DNA from 2 places in the Kitasatospora sp. NPDC101447 genome. Region 1 is predicted to be linked to the other one. Evidence: riboswitches for the same ligand, from Rfam matches in the RefSeq annotation. Region 1 holds a riboswitch; the other holds the start of a gene.
What was found. A riboswitch is a leader RNA that binds a small molecule or an ion and turns the genes downstream of it on or off. The one in region 1 is predicted to bind cyclic di-AMP.

Region 1 (7,338 bases):
CCGATGCTGGTGGAGATCGACGCCCAGGCCGTCGTCGTCTGACGCTCCCGTCCCCGACCGCACCCACCGCAGGGCCCGGACGCCTCCCGCGCGTCCGGGCCCTGCGCGCTTGCCACACCCGGACAGCAACATTAGGTTAGGCTCACCTAACCAACTGGAGGTCCGTCCATGAGCCTGCCCCCCGGCGACACCGAGGTCCCCGAGCCCACCACCGCCGAACGGATCCTGAGCCTGCTCGGCACGACCTCCTCGCTCGCCGTCCGTGCACTGGGCGAGCACCACGACCTGGACACCCCGGTCTCCGTCCACGGCTCCCGCCTGCGACTGCGCGCCCCACTGGACGCCCCGCTCACCGCAGCCGCCGCCCGGGCCACCGACGGCCTCGCCGTCGTCCTCGACGTCACCGACGTCTCCCCCGTCGCCGTCCGCGACCGCGTCCGCGCCCGCCTCACCCTGGCCGGCCGGCTCCGGCTGGCCCACCTCGCCGACGACGGCCTCAGCGTCCACCTGCGCGTGGACGTCGCCCACGCCGTCCTCGCCACCCCGTACGGCACCGGCGCGGTCACCGCCGCCGACCTCGCCCACGCCACCCCCGACCCGATGGCCCGCCACGAGGCCGCGATGCTCACCCACTTCGCCGACGACCACGCCGACGCGCTCGACGTCCTCACCCGCCTGCTCGACCCGGCGCTGCTCGCCCGGAACCCGGACGTCCGCCCGCTCGCCCTGGACCGCCACGGCCTGGTGCTGCGCCTGGACCACCCCGACGGGCACCGCGACGTCCGCCTGGTCTTCCCCGAACCGGCCCGCGACGTCGAGGACTTCGGCCACCGGATGCACGACCTGCTGACCGCCGCCCGGTACGGCCAGCCCGCCCACCGCGGCTGACTCCCGATCCCCTTCAGCGCGTTCAGCAGGCAGACCGTGCGAACGGATTGACCCACCGTCCGGCCGAACCGACCACCCCGGAGCGAACCCCCGTGCCGTACCGGCCCCGGAAAAGGCACCGGCCGGCCCGGCTCGCGAGGGAGGTGTGTCCCGCGAGCCGGGCCGGCCTGGGCGTGTCCCGCGCCCATGTCCACTGTGCGGCGATCACCCGGTCGAGCGGTCACCCGACATGACCATCCCGGAGGATCGATTCGCTCCGCAGCAGCGGTGGTTCCTGAAACCCCGGAAGGGTCAGAGCGCGACGCCGTGCGCGCGCAGGTAGGTGACCGGGTTGATGTCCGAGCCGTACTCCGGGGTGGTGCGGATCTCGAAGTGCAGGTGCGGGCCGGTCACGTTGCCGGTGGCGCCGGAGAGGCCGAGCTGCTGGCCGGCGGTGACGGTCTGACCGATCTTCACGCCGATCGACGAGAGGTGCGCGTACTGCGCGTACTTGCCGTCGGCGAGCTTGATCTCGACCTCGTTGCCGTAGGCGCCGCCGTTGCCGGCCTTGACCACGACACCGTTGGCGACGGCGCGCAGCGGGGTACCGGTGGAGCAGACGAAGTCCTGGCCGGTGTGGTGGCCGGAGGCCCACATCGAGCCGGCGACACCGTAGGCCTCGCCCAGGACCGGGTTGGCCAGCGGCGCGACGTAACCGGCGGTGGCGGCGACCGGAGCGGCGGTCACGGCCGGGGCCGGAGCGGCGGTCTGAACCTGGGTCTGCACCGGGGCGGCCGGCTTCGCGGCCTCGGTCTTGACCTGGACCTTGACCTGCGGCTTGGCCGGCGTGGCGGGCTTGGCCGGGGCGGCCGGCTTCGCCGGGGCGGCGTCGGCGGACGGCGCGACGGCGTGGCCGGCGATGGTGAGCTGCTGGCCCGGGAAGATCAGGTTCGGGTTGGCGCCGACGACCGAGCGGTTCTGCTCGTACAGCGCGTGCCAGCCGCCGTCGACGTTCTTGACGTCGGCGATCTTGGACAGGGTGTCACCGCTGACGACGCGGTAGCTCTCGTGCGCGGCGGCCGGAGCGGCCTGCGCGGCCGGCTTGGCGTCGGCGGCGGGGGCGGGGGCGGCAGCAGCGGCGGGGGCGGCCTGCGCGACCGGGGCAGCCGGGGCGGTGTGGGCCTGGGCGCTGATCGCGGTCACGAGCGGGAGGGCGAAGGAGGCGCCGGTGACGGCGGTGGCGATGCCGATGCGGGCGGCGCGGGGCAGGGCGATACGACGAGCCTGAGCAGGCATGGAAGTTTCCTCTCCGACGCCTGCGAGGTGAGCTGTCGGGTTCGGGCTGGAGTTGCCCGGCCGCATGCGCGGCTTCACCCCAAGCCGGCCCTGGACGCCCGCGCCCTGAGGCGCGAACTCCGGTCCGGCGACTTACCTGTGGGTCCCCCGCTCCTGCCGTACAGAGTTCAGTTCGAACCACCCGGGCAGCGGCAGGACTCGGCGTTCCACCCGGTGGATCCGTCCGGGCTGGCCGGGCGGTCGCTGAACTAAAACCCATCCGTTCGGGTGAAGCAATGTCGATCTCTTGAATCCGCAACGACCCCCGGGGATCCGGTCACCCTCCGAATGATCCGCGGCACGGTCTGTACACAATCCATTCACCCCGTGCCACTGATCCACGACCCTGCGCCGACGACGACGGCGCTGCGCAGTCGTCCGCTCACGCACCGACAGCCTCCAACACACCCACCGGTGAGCCTTGTCACGTACGCCCCACAGGGCCAGGATCGGGCCGTGGCCACCTCCGAAGCAGGCACCCTGCGCCTGGGCACCGCGCAGGGTCGCTGGGTACTCCTGGCAACGGTGCTCGGATCCAGCATGGCGATGCTCGACGGCACCGTGGTGAACGTCGCCCTGCCCCGCATCGGCGCCGACCTGGGCGCCTCCCTGGCATCCCTGCAATGGACGCTGAACGCCTATCTGCTCACCCTGGCGGGCCTGATCCTGCTCGGCGGCGCGCTCGGCGACCGGTACGGCAGACGCCGGGTCTTCCTGATCGGCGTGGTCTGGTTCGCCGTCGCCTCCGCGGCGTGCGCCGCCGCGCCGAACATCCAGGTGCTGATCGCCGCCCGCGCCGTCCAGGGCATCGGCGGGGCGCTGCTCACGCCCGGCTCGCTCGCCATGCTCCAGGCCGTCTTCCACCCTGACGACCGCTCGGCGGCGGTCGGCCTGTGGTCCGGCCTCGGCGGGGTGTCGGCCGCGGTCGGCCCCTTCCTCGGCGGCTGGCTGGTGGACGGCCCCGGCTGGCGCTGGATCTTCCTGCTGAACCTGCCGCTCGCGGCCGCCGTCATCGCGGTCACCACCCGGTCCGTACCGGAGAGCCGGGACGAGAGCGCCACCGGCCGCTTCGACGTGCTGGGCGCGGCGCTCGCCGCGCTCGCGCTCGGCGCGATCACCTACGCGCTGACCGCGGCCGGCGAGGGCCTGTCCCCCGCGGTCTGGGTCAGCGGCGTGATCGGCGTGGTGCTCGGCGTCGCCTTCGTCACCGTCGAGCGCCGCGCGCCCGAACCGATGCTGCCGCTCGGCCTCTTCTCCTCCCGGCTGTTCACCGCCGTGAACCTGGTGACCCTCTGCGTGTACGCGGCGTTCAGCGGCGTGTTCTTCCTGCTGGTGGTGCAGCTGCAGATCGTCGCCGGGTTCTCACCGCTGGTCTCGGGCTTCGCGCTGGTGCCGATCACCATCCTGATGCTGCTGCTGTCGGCGCGCGCCGGCCGGCTCGGCAAGCGGATCGGCCCGCGGATCCCGCTCACCGTCGGCCCCCTGATCTGCGCCGCCGGGGTGCTGCTGATGCTCCGCATCGGCTCCGACTCGTCGTACTGGACGGACGTGCTGCCCGCCGTCACGGTGATGGGCTGCGGGATGACCCTGCTGGTGGCGCCGCTGACGGCGACGGTGCTGGCCGCCGTCGAGGTCCGGCACGCGGGCATCGCCAGCGGGGTCAACAACGCCGCCGCCCGCGCGGCCGGCCTGCTCGCGGTGGCCGCCCTGCCGGCCCTGGCCGGGCTGAGCGGCAACGCCTACCAGGTGCCCTCCGAGGTCGACTCCGCCTTCCACACGGCGATGCTGATCTGCGCGGGCCTGCTGGCCACCGGCGGGATGATCGCCTTCGCCACCATCCGGGGCAACGTGCTGGCGCCCGAGGAGAAGCCGGTCGCCGAGCCGAACTGCGACTGGCCCTGCGGCACCACCACCCCGCCCTTCGACCCGGGCCACGTCCACACGCGCGAGGGCCCCGCCACCGGTCCGGCGGCGGGGCCCACGCCCGAGAGCTGACGCGACGTCACCTCACCGGGACGTCACGGGACATCGACCTCAGAGGATGTCACCCGGCGCGTACTTGGCGGCCTCCGGGTAGGCGGCCGCGACGGCCTCCACCAGGCGGACCACCTCGGCGACCTGGGCGCCGGCCGCACCGGTGAAGGAGAGCTTGTCGGCCAGCAGCGCGTCCAGCGCGGCGCGGTCCAGCGGGATCCGCTCGTCGGCGGCCAGGCGGTCCAGCAGCTCGTTCTCCCGGGCGCCCGCGCGCATCGCCAGTGCCGAGGCGACGGCGTGCTCCTTGATGACCTCGTGCCCGGTCTCCCGGCCGACGCCCGCGCGCACCGCGCCCATCAGCACCTTGGTGGTGGCGAGGAACGGCAGGTAGCGGTCCAGCTCGGTCTCGATCACGGCGGGGAAGGCGCCGAACTCGTCGAGAACGGTCAGGAAGGTCTCCAGCAGGCCGTCGAAGGCGAAGAAGGCGTCCGGCAGCGCGACCCGGCGCACCACCGAGCAGGAGACGTCGCCCTCGTTCCACTGGTCGCCGGCCAGCTCGCCGGTCATCGAGGCGTAGCCGCGCAGGATGACGGCCAGGCCGTTGACGCGCTCGCAGGAGCGGGTGTTCATCTTGTGCGGCATCGCCGAGGAGCCGACCTGGCCCTCCTTGAAGCCCTCCGTGACGAGCTCGTGGCCGGCCATCAGGCGGATGGTCTTGGCCAGGCTGGACGGCGCGGCGGACAGCTGGACGAGGGCGGTGAGCACCTCGAAGTCCAGCGAGCGCGGGTAGACCTGGCCGACGCTGGTCAGCACGTTGTCGAAGCCGAGGTGCCCGGCGACCCGGCGCTCCAGCTCGGCGAGCTTCTCGGTGTCCCCGCCGAGCAGGTCCAGCATGTCCTGGGCGGTGCCGACCGGGCCCTTGATCCCGCGCAGCGGGTAGCGGGCGATCAGCTCCTCCAGACGGCGGAAGGCGACCAGCAGCTCGTCGGTGATCGACGCGAAGCGCTTGCCCAGGGTGGTGGCCTGCGCGGCCACGTTGTGCGAGCGGCCGGCCATGACCAGCTCGGAGTGCTGGGCGGCCAGCTTGGCCAGGCGGACCAGCACGGCCACCGTGCGGTCGCGCACGTGCTCCAGCGACTGGCGGATCTGCAGCTGCTCGACGTTCTCGGTCAGATCCCGCGAGGTCATGCCCTTGTGGATCTGCTCGTGGCCGGCGAGCTCGCTGAACTCCTCGATCCGGGCCTTCACGTCGTGGCGGGTGATCCGCTCACGGGCGGCGATCGAGCCGAGGTCGACCTGGTCGATCACCCGCTCGTAGTCGGCGACGGCGTTCGCCGGCACCTCGACACCGAGGTCCTGCTGGGCCTTCAGGACGGCCAGCCACAGGTGGCGCTCAAGGACCACCTTGTGCTCGGGGGACCACAGCTGGGCCAGGGTCGCCGAGGCGTACCGGGAGGCCAGGACATTGGGGATCTGGGGCTTCGCGCTCACGCTTCGCAAGAGTAACAGCCGAGGTCACGCCGGACGTCGGCGGATGGGGTAGGCTGGGTCAATTGAGCACCCTTCAGGTGACGCACCACAACCTTCTCACCGCAAGGATACCACATCGATGAACGGACTTCCACCGACCGCCCGAGACTCCAGCGGTGTCCTCGCCGAGGCCCTGCGCACCGAACAGCACCGTCTCACCCGGCTCTACGACCGGCTGGACACCGTCCGCGAACGCGCCCGCCGCACCGCCGCCGGGGCCCACGACGCAGCCGCCCCCGGCGGCACCCACCAGGCCCGGCTGGAGCGCGAGGTCCGCGCCCGCGAGGCCACCCGCCACGCCGCCCGGCTCGACGCCGTCGAACGCGGGCTCTGCTTCGGCCGCCTCGACGAGCGCGACGGCACCATCCGCTACATCGGCCGCACCGGCCTGACCGACGACGCGTACGAACCGCTGCTGCTCGACTGGCGCACCCCGGCCGCCCGCCCGTTCTACACCGCGACCCCCGCCGACCCCGGCACCGTCGTCCGCCGCCGCCACCTGCACACCCGCGGCCGTACCCTCACCGGTCTGGACGACGAGGCGCTCGACCTCGCCGGGCTCGACGACTCCGGCCGCCGCGGTCTGGTCGGCGAGGCCGCCCTGCTCGCCGCCCTCGACCGGGAACGCACCGGCCGGATGGGCAGCGCCGTCGCCACCATCCAGGCCGAGCAGGACCGGGTGATCCGCTCCCCGCTGCGCGGCGCCCTGGTCGTGCAGGGCGGCCCCGGCACCGGCAAGACCCTCGCCGCCCTGCACCGCGCCGCCTACCTGCTGTTCACCCACCGCGCCGCGCTGGAGCGCCGCGGCGTCCTGCTGATCGGCCCCAACCCCGGGTTCCTGCGGTACATCGACGAGGTGCTGCCCGCCCTCGGCGAGACCGAGGTGGTGCTGCGCACCGTCGGCGAGCTCTACCCCGGTGTCACCGCCGCCGGCACCGACGCCCCCGCCACGGCGGTCGCCAAGGGCGGCCCCTGGATGGCCGGGGTCCTCCGCCGCGCCCTCGCGGCGCACCAGTCGGCGCCCGCCGAGGGCCTCGACCTCGGTGAGGGACTGACCGTCTCCGCCCGGGCCTGCGCCCAGGCCCGGGACGCCGCCCGCGGCCTGCGCGTGCCGCACAACCGGGCCCGCGCCTTCTACCTGCGCACCCTGCTCGACGCCCTCGCCATCGCCCAGGCGCTCTCCCTCGGCCGCCCGTACGACGCGGAGGAGGCCCACTACGCCCCGCGCGAGCTGTGGGCCCGGGCGGACGTCCGCGCCGCCCTCGACCCGCTCTGGCCCCTGCTCACCCCCCAAGGGCTGGTCGAACGACTGCTCACCGACGGCGAGTTGCTCACCGAAGCGGCCCCCGAGCACGCCGCCGCCCTGCTCCGCCCGCCCGGCTGCCCCTGGACCGCCGAGGACGTCCCGCTGCTGGACGAGGCCGCCGAACTCCTCGGCGAGGAGCGGCCGTCCGCGACCACCGACCGGCAGACGGACAACGATGCCGACGAACTCTCCTTCGCCCAAGGCGTGTTGACCATCACCGGGCAGACCGACGACGTCCTGCTGGACTCCGCCGCCCTGGCCGAACGCTTCCGGGACGACGGCCCCCAGCGCTCGACCGCCGAACGCGCGGCCGACGACCGCACCTG
Region 2 (7,338 bases), on a different contig from region 1:
CGACCGCGGCGGCGGCGAGGCAGTCGGCCAGTTCCCCGGTGACCCGGACGGCGATCAGCCGCCGCAGTTCGGCGAGGCCACCGCTGACGTGCTTGTACAGCGAGGGGGTGGCGACGCCGGCCCGGGCGGCGACCGCGGCGAGGGTGAGGGCTTCGGTGCCCTGTTCGTCCAGGAGGGCGATGGCGTGGTCGACGACCTGGTCGGGGGTCAGTCCTATGCGGGGCATGGTTTCGGGCTTCTCTCGTGCGGGAGTCGGCGGTGGTCGGGCGGTGGTCCCGCCGTGGTCGGCCTGGTGGCCGGCCGGTGGTGGGCCGGTGGCGGGCCGTGGCGGGCCGTGGCGGGCCGGGTGGACCGGCGGTCGGGCGGTCAGGCGAGTTCGGCGAGGAAGGGCAGCAGGGCGTCCGCGGTGGCCTGCGGGTCGTCGGCCATCGGGTAGTGCCCGGACCCTTCGATCATCGCCTTCCGCGCGCCCAGTGCCGCGACCTGCCGGTCGGCGACGAGCTCCGGCTTCGGGAAGTCGGGGTCCTTGCTGCCCATGACCACCAGCGCCGGGCACCGCACGGCGGCCGTCCAGCCGACCGGCGAGGAGTTCCCGGTGACGTACCCGCGGGTGGCGGTCTTGCGGCCCGGGGTGCGCAGCGCGGCGACCAGCCCGTCCACGTAGGCGTCGAAGTCGGCGGGCTTGGCGCCGGGGAAGGCCATCCGGCGCAGGTAGAAGCCCCAGAAGGCGGGCCAGTGGACGAGCGCCGCGCCCATCAGGCCGAGGACGCCGCGCATCAGGGCGCCGGGCTGCGGGTTCTCGACGAAGGCGTCGATCAGGACGATCCCGGCGACCCGCTCCGGCGCGTCCCCGGCGACCTTGACGACCGTCGCGCCGGTGTAGGAGTTCCCGGCGAGGACGGCGCGCTCGATGCCGAGGTGGTCGAGCAGGGCGAGGACGTCGTCGGCGATGGCGGCGGGGCCGTAGTCGTCCCAGGCGATGGACGACTCGCCGAAGCCGCGCAGGTCCATGGTGACGACCCGGTGGCCGGCGGCGACGAGCAGCGGGCGGAGGTGCCGGTACGCGGCGCGGCTGTCGAGCATGCCGGGCAGCAGGACGACGGGGGTGCCGTCGCCCTGCCGGGTGTCGTCGAAGGCGATCCGCCCGCCGGGGAGGGTCAGGTACTGGGTGTCCGGGGTGATGGTGGCGTTCATGGTGGGCCTCCTCGGTCCTCCGCTGCGGGCATCGGCGGTGCTGCCGATAGCCATAAAGCTAAGGCTAATAGCCTTAGCCGTCAAGTGCTCGACCGCGGCGGAGGGAGAGGGGGGTGTCGGGCGGCCCGCCTCAGACCCCCTCGACCTTGAACGGGTCGTGCTCGCTGAGCAGCTTCTCCAGCCGGGCCTGGTCGACCCGGCTGACGATCTCGTTCGTCTCCTGCCGGTCCCGGACCACCTTCGCCAGGGTGAACGCGGAGCTGACGGTGTAGAGGAGGCCGATCCCGAGGAACGCCCGGGTCCACCCGCCGACCGGCAGGTAGGCGATCCCGACGGCGAGGGCCGTGCCCGACAGGGCGAAGGAGAGGATGGCCTGGATGTAGTAGGCGGCCGTCGTGCGGTTCTGCATCGGTGCGCTCATGGCGTCAGGATGCGGCCGTCCGGCCGGGCCGCACATGAGTAGGAGTACTCAGATGAAGTGCTCGTGTCGAAGGGTCGTTCGTTGACGTCCTATCACTCGTTCCACGGCCGTCCCGGACGGATGGCTTGGAATCAGAGCGTCCTAGGATTAACGTTTGATAACGCAGCGCGGTTGTCAACGCCGTACCCAGACGGCACCGTGCGCCGTCGCCTAATCCCGCCGGCCGGCCTCCGGGCAGGTCAGGGAGCCGGGGAACCACGTTCCTTGGGGTGAATCGGCGGGGCCCCGGCCCGGCCGTAGGAGACCTTCCTGCTCCGAACCCGTCAGCTAACCCGGTAGGCGCGAAGGAAGGAAAGGAGCGCGCCTCCGTGGCGTCGACGCACACTCCGGCACACCCGGCCGGCCCCGCAGCCGGTACCCAGCTCCTCGACCACCCCGGTGCGGACGGCCCCGAGGCCCTCGGCCCGGAGGCCGAGACCAACCGGCACCGGATGCCGCGTCAGGTCCGCGGCACCTCCCCGCTGCTCGGCGTCACCGCCGTCGCCGCCACCCTGGGCGCCACCGGCTTCGCCTCGGCCACCCCGGCCGCCGCACCCGCCGTCGAGGCCCCGGACGAGACGCCGGTCGCCCTCTCCGCCGACCCCGGCCTCGCGCTCGCCGCCCGCATCCAGCAGCAGGCCGACAGCCAGCGCACCGCCGCCGAGGAGACCGCCCGCGTGCAGGCCGCGCAGGAGGCCGAGGCCAAGGCCGCCGCCAAGGAGGCCGAGGCCAAGCGCGCCGCCGAGGAGGCGGAGGCCAAGCGGGCCGCCGCCCTCACCCTCCCGGTGAAGGACTACCGGCTCTCCGCCCACTACGGCCAGAGCGCCCGCTACTGGGCCAACCTGCACACCGGCCTGGACTTCGCCGCCGACACCGGCACCCCGGTCTACGCGCTCGGCCAGGGCACCATCACCTCGGCCGGCTGGTCCGGCTCCTACGGCTACCGGATCGTCGAGACCCTGCCCGACGGCACCGAGATCTGGTACTGCCACCTCTCCTCGATCATCGCGGGCTCCGGCAAGGTCACCTCCGGCCAGCAGATCGGCAAGGTCGGCGCGACCGGCAACGTCACCGGCCCGCACCTGCACCTGGAGGTCCGCCCCGGCGGCGGCGCCCCGGTCGACCCGGAGCCCTGGCTCCAGCAGCACGGCCTCAACCCGTAACGGACACCCGGAGGCCCGTAGCGGCCTCCCGGAAGCCCCCGGCCGCACGCGGCCGGGGGCTTCCGGGTGCCACGGCGGCTACTCCTCGGCGGGCAGCTGCGCCAGGTAGGCGTCGATCTCCTCCTGGCCCGGCTCCGGCGCCAGCTCCGGGAACTCCGCCACCAGCAGCCGCGGCAGCCCGGGCACCGTCCACTCCCCGAACAGGTCGAGCGCCGCGTCGACCGCCGCGTCCTCGAAGTGCCCGAAGTCCCCGGCCAGTTCGTCCGGCATCGGGCGCCCGAGCGCGGTCAGCTCGGCCAGGTTGCGGTAGCTGCGCCGCATCAGGCCCTGCTCCAGCAGCCGCCGGGCGCCGTCCGTGGCCATGCCGACCGACAGCACCCGTCCCGGTCCCCAGCCCTGCTCGTCCGGCTCGTCCAGCCAGCCGGTGGGCACCAGCGCCTCGTACGCGGCCAGCCGCTCCTCCTCCGCCAGCCCGGCGAAGCCGGTCAGCCAGTCCCGCACCGCCGCCCCGTCCGCGACGTCCACCCCGTGCGCGTGCAGCAGCAGCGCGTACAGCCGGGGCCAGGTCACCAGGTCGGCGCGGCGCAGCAGCCCGGCCGCGACCTCGCCCTGCCACTCGGCCTCGGCGTGCAGCCGCTCCTGGCGCTTGGCGTTGAGCCGCCGGGCCGCCCGCTGGTGGTCGATCAGCAGCCGGACCGCCTCGCCGTACGCGAGCGGGTCCTCCTCGGGCGCGGGTTGGACGTACAGGTGGAGGCGCTCGTACAGCAGGTGCTCCACCGCGTCGGAGGTCAGTTCGGGCCAGCCGTCGTGCATCCTGCTCTCGCCCAGCTCCAGCAGCGCCAGCACCGCGTGCAGCGGCCCCTCGGCCACCGGCGTGCGGCCCTGCTCGGCCGCCCAGGCGAGCAGGTCGGCGGCCCTGGTGCGCGGGGCGAGCCGCAGGTCTTCGTCGTTCATAGTCCGAACGGTAGCCGCCGGGGGCGGGTAGGGTCGGCAGCCATGGTCCCCGTACGACTCACCGGCCCCCGGCTGGCCATCCGCGAGTACCACCACACCGACGGCGACGTGGACGCCCTGCACGCGCTGTTCGGCGACCCGGAGGTCACCCGGCACCTGCCGTTCGAGCCGCACGACCGCGAGACCTGCGCCGACCAGATCGAGCTCTACCTGGAGGAGGCGATGGCCGAGCAGCGGGACACCTACCGGCTCGCCGTCACCAGGCTCGCCGACGCCGAGGACCCGCGGGACGCGACCCCGATCGGCCAGGCCTCGCTCACCCTCGGGGAACACGGCGCCGCCGACCTCGGCTGCGTCCTCGGCCGCGAGTTCCAGGGGAGCGGCCACGGGCGCGAGGTCACCGCCCTGCTCTGCGACCTCGGCTTCGGCGTCCTGGGCCTGCACCGGTTGACGGCCCGGGCCGAGGCGGCCAACGCGGCCGCCGCCACGGTGCTCACCGGGCTCGGGTTCCGGCCGGAGGAGCGGGCGCGGCAGGACCGGCTCCCGGGCGGCGAGCGGTCCGGCTCGGACCACTACGTGCTGCTCGCCGACGCGTGGCCGGGCCCGGCCGACCGCCGTCCGGCCGAGCGGCGGCCCGAAGGAGCGGGGGGTTAACCCCACCTCCGATCCGCCAGGCCTCCGGATGCCCCGGGCCCCGGCCGTTCGACCAGACTGGACGACGTCAGGGAACGCGAACGACCGTCACAACGAAGGGCCGGGGGCCGGGAGATGAGCAGCAGCCGAAGCACACTGGACCACGAGTTCGACGTCCTGGGCGGGTACGACGCCGACCCGCGTCCCGACCGGGCCCACCGGACGGAACAGCCGCCGGCCTTCCTGGCGGCGCCGTTCTCCGCGCACTACTACCGCGAGATCGGGTACGTGCTCACCGGCCTGCCGGTGGCGATCGCCGGGTTCGCCGTCGCGATCACCCTGTTCTGCCTCGGTCTCGGCACCTTCGTCACCGCCCTCGGCCTGCCCGTCCTGGCCGCCCTGACCGTCGCCGGCCGGGGCTTCGGCCGGCTGGAGCGGGCCCGGGTGCGCGGCATGCTGGCCCTGGACGTCCCCGGCCCGAAGCCGGCGCGCCGGGTCCGCCCGGGCAGCTGGGGGGCGATCACCGCGCGGCTGGCGGACCCGGCGGGCTGGAAGGCCGCGCTGCACCAGGTGGTGATGTTCCCCTGGGCGATCTTCAGCTTCACCATGACAGTGGTGTTCCTGCTGGTCGGCTGGGCGATGGCGCTCTACCCCGTCTACCACTGGGTCTTCCCGACCTTCACCGACTGGCGCGGGTACCAGGTGTTCGACTACACCGACAGCCACCACGTGCGGCACGTCTACTACATCGAGGGGGTGTGGCAGATCGCCGCGGTCTCGCTGGTCGGGGTGGTGCTGGTGTTCCTCACCGCGCAGCTGGTCCGCGGTCTGACCAACGTCAACCGGGCCGCCGCCCAGGGTCTGCTCGGCCGCTGAGCCGGTACCGGCCGTCGGGCTTGTGGGGCCCGTCGGGCCCCGGCCGTCGGGCCCCGTTCCGCTCCGTCCGGCCCCGTCCGCCCTCCGGGTGCGGGCGGGGCCGACGCGTGTTCGGATGGCCGGGTGGCCGCCGAAGGCTTTCCCACCGAACGGTTCCCCGAGGAGCGGTTCCCCCTCGAACGGGCTCCCTCCGAACCCCCGGACGTCCTGGTCACCTCCCGTCCGCTGGACGAGTACTGCGCGCTGTTCGGCCTCACCCGGGCCCGGCTCGCCGCGCTGTCCGGGCCGCTGCTGGACTGCCCCGGCGGCGCGGCCGGCCTGGCCGCCGAGGCGCGCGAGCTGGGCTGCCGGGTGATCGCCGCCGACCCGGCGTACGCGCTGCCGCTGCCGGTGGTCGCGGCCCGCGCCCGGGCCGCCCGGGCGGCGATGGCCACCGCGATGGCCGACCGCCCGTACCTCTACCCCCCGCCCCACCCCCACCGGCCCGAGCGCTACCTGCGCAGCTGGGACCGCGCCCGGCGGCTGTTCGCCGCCGACTCGGCCGCGCACCCGCAGCGGTACGTCGCCGCCGCGCTGCCCCGACTGCCCTTCGCCGACGGCACCTTCGTCCTCACCCTGAGCGGCTACCTGCTCTTCGCCTACCCCGAACTCTTCGGCCCCGAGCTCCAGTTGGCCGCCCTGACCGAGCTGGTCCGGGTCACCTCCCCGGACGGCGAGGTCCGCGTCCAACCGCTGTGCGACGCCCGGGGCCGCCGCTGCCCCCACCTCGACCCCCTGCGCCACGCGCTCGGCGAGCGCCGCATCGCCAGCGAGGTCCACCGCGTCCCCCCGGCCGAGGGGGGCCGCACCCGCCGCGTCCTGGTGCTGCGGGCCGCCGACCGCCGCCGTCGGGCGGGGGCCCTCAGCATGTAATGGCCACTGGCGGCCTGCGCCCCTATACGGCCGCCTATACTCGCCGCATGACCGACATGACGATCCGGCGTGCCGAAGCGGCCGACGCCGCCCGGCTCACCGGGCTGATCCGGGCCTCCGGCGCCTACCGCGGCGAGTACTTCGCGATGATCGACGGCTACCAGGTGACGCCCGACTACCTCGCGCGGCACGAGGTGCGGATGGCCGTGGACAGCACCGACGACCGCCTGCTCGGCTTCTACGCGCTGATCCGCGAACCGGCCGAGCTGGACCTGATGTTCGTCGCGGACGAGGCCCAGGGGCTCGGCGTCGGGCGGCAGTTGATCGCGGACATGCTGGACCGTGCCCGGGCGGCCGGGATCACCTCGGTCAAGGTCGTGTCGCACCCGCCCGCCGAGCGCTTCTACCTCCGGATGGGCGCCGAGCGCACCGGCACCCGGCCGCCGCAGCCCAGGACCCCGTGGGAGCAGCCCGAACTGCGCTTCACGGTCTAGGACCCGTCTTCAAACCCCCGCCTGCGGGCCGACGCTCCCCCAGCCTGGCGGCCGGGAGGTGCCCCCAGGGCACGCACCTCGCCGCGTTGTCGTCAGTCGCCGATGGCCCCCAGCCTTCGGCCGGGAGGTGCCCCCACCGCATGGACTCCATCCTCCGCCTTGCGATGCACGCACCCCAACGCCGCCCCGCCCGCCCTTCGGGCGGACGGCGGGGGTTTGAAGACGGGCCCTAGGACTCGCCCGCAGCACCGGAGGACGACGGAGCCGAAGGCGCCGCCGCGTCCGGGGAGGCCGGGGAGGTCGCCGCCGCGGGCACAGCCGCCGGTGCCGGCCCCACCGGCTGCGTCGGCACGAAGGCCGTCACCTGCAGCCGGGACAGGATCTTCTCCGCCAGCCAGCTGCGGTCCGACCCGTACGGAATGCCCCGCGGGTCGACCAGTTGCGCCGCCACCGCGTCCCGCAGTCGCTGCGCCTCGGCGGCCGGCAGCCGGGAGAGCAGTCCCCGGGCGGCCAGCAGCGCGTGGTACTGCTCGAAGCCCGAGCGCGGGTGCTCGATCGCGTCCAGCACGCTCGTCAGGTCCGCCAGGGCGGGGTCGCCCTGCATCAGCGCGAGCGCCTGGATCCGCCGTCCCTCGGAGCCGTCCGTGAAGAG

Region 2: another riboswitch for cyclic di-AMP. It lies ahead of ACIRST_RS30210 (M23 family metallopeptidase); the one in region 1 lies ahead of ACIRST_RS28555 (peptidoglycan DD-metalloendopeptidase family protein).

What each region holds. Positions count from the first base shown of each region.
Region 1 covers NZ_JBIWNL010000024.1:95,108-102,445, forward strand. The annotation lists gene ACIRST_RS28545 (RidA family protein) at 1-42, shown strand, start outside; gene ACIRST_RS28550 (DUF2470 domain-containing protein) at 169-888, shown strand; gene ACIRST_RS28555 (peptidoglycan DD-metalloendopeptidase family protein) at 1,180-2,163, opposite strand; cyclic di-AMP (ydaO/yuaA leader) riboswitch at 2,166-2,346, opposite strand; gene ACIRST_RS28560 (MFS transporter) at 2,659-4,197, shown strand; gene purB (adenylosuccinate lyase) at 4,237-5,676, opposite strand; gene ACIRST_RS28570 (HelD family protein) at 5,786-7,338, shown strand, end outside.
Region 2 covers NZ_JBIWNL010000027.1:88,048-95,385, forward strand. The annotation lists gene ACIRST_RS30195 (TetR-like C-terminal domain-containing protein) at 1-226, opposite strand, end outside; gene ACIRST_RS30200 (alpha/beta fold hydrolase) at 367-1,194, opposite strand; gene ACIRST_RS30205 (YiaA/YiaB family inner membrane protein) at 1,325-1,615, opposite strand; cyclic di-AMP (ydaO/yuaA leader) riboswitch at 1,813-1,971, shown strand; gene ACIRST_RS30210 (M23 family metallopeptidase) at 1,984-2,817, shown strand; gene ACIRST_RS30215 (hypothetical protein) at 2,896-3,771, opposite strand; gene ACIRST_RS30220 (GNAT family N-acetyltransferase) at 3,814-4,425, shown strand; gene ACIRST_RS30225 (sensor domain-containing protein) at 4,540-5,280, shown strand; gene ACIRST_RS30230 (hypothetical protein) at 5,404-6,192, shown strand; gene ACIRST_RS30235 (GNAT family N-acetyltransferase) at 6,240-6,686, shown strand; gene ACIRST_RS30240 (hypothetical protein) at 6,916-7,338, opposite strand, start outside.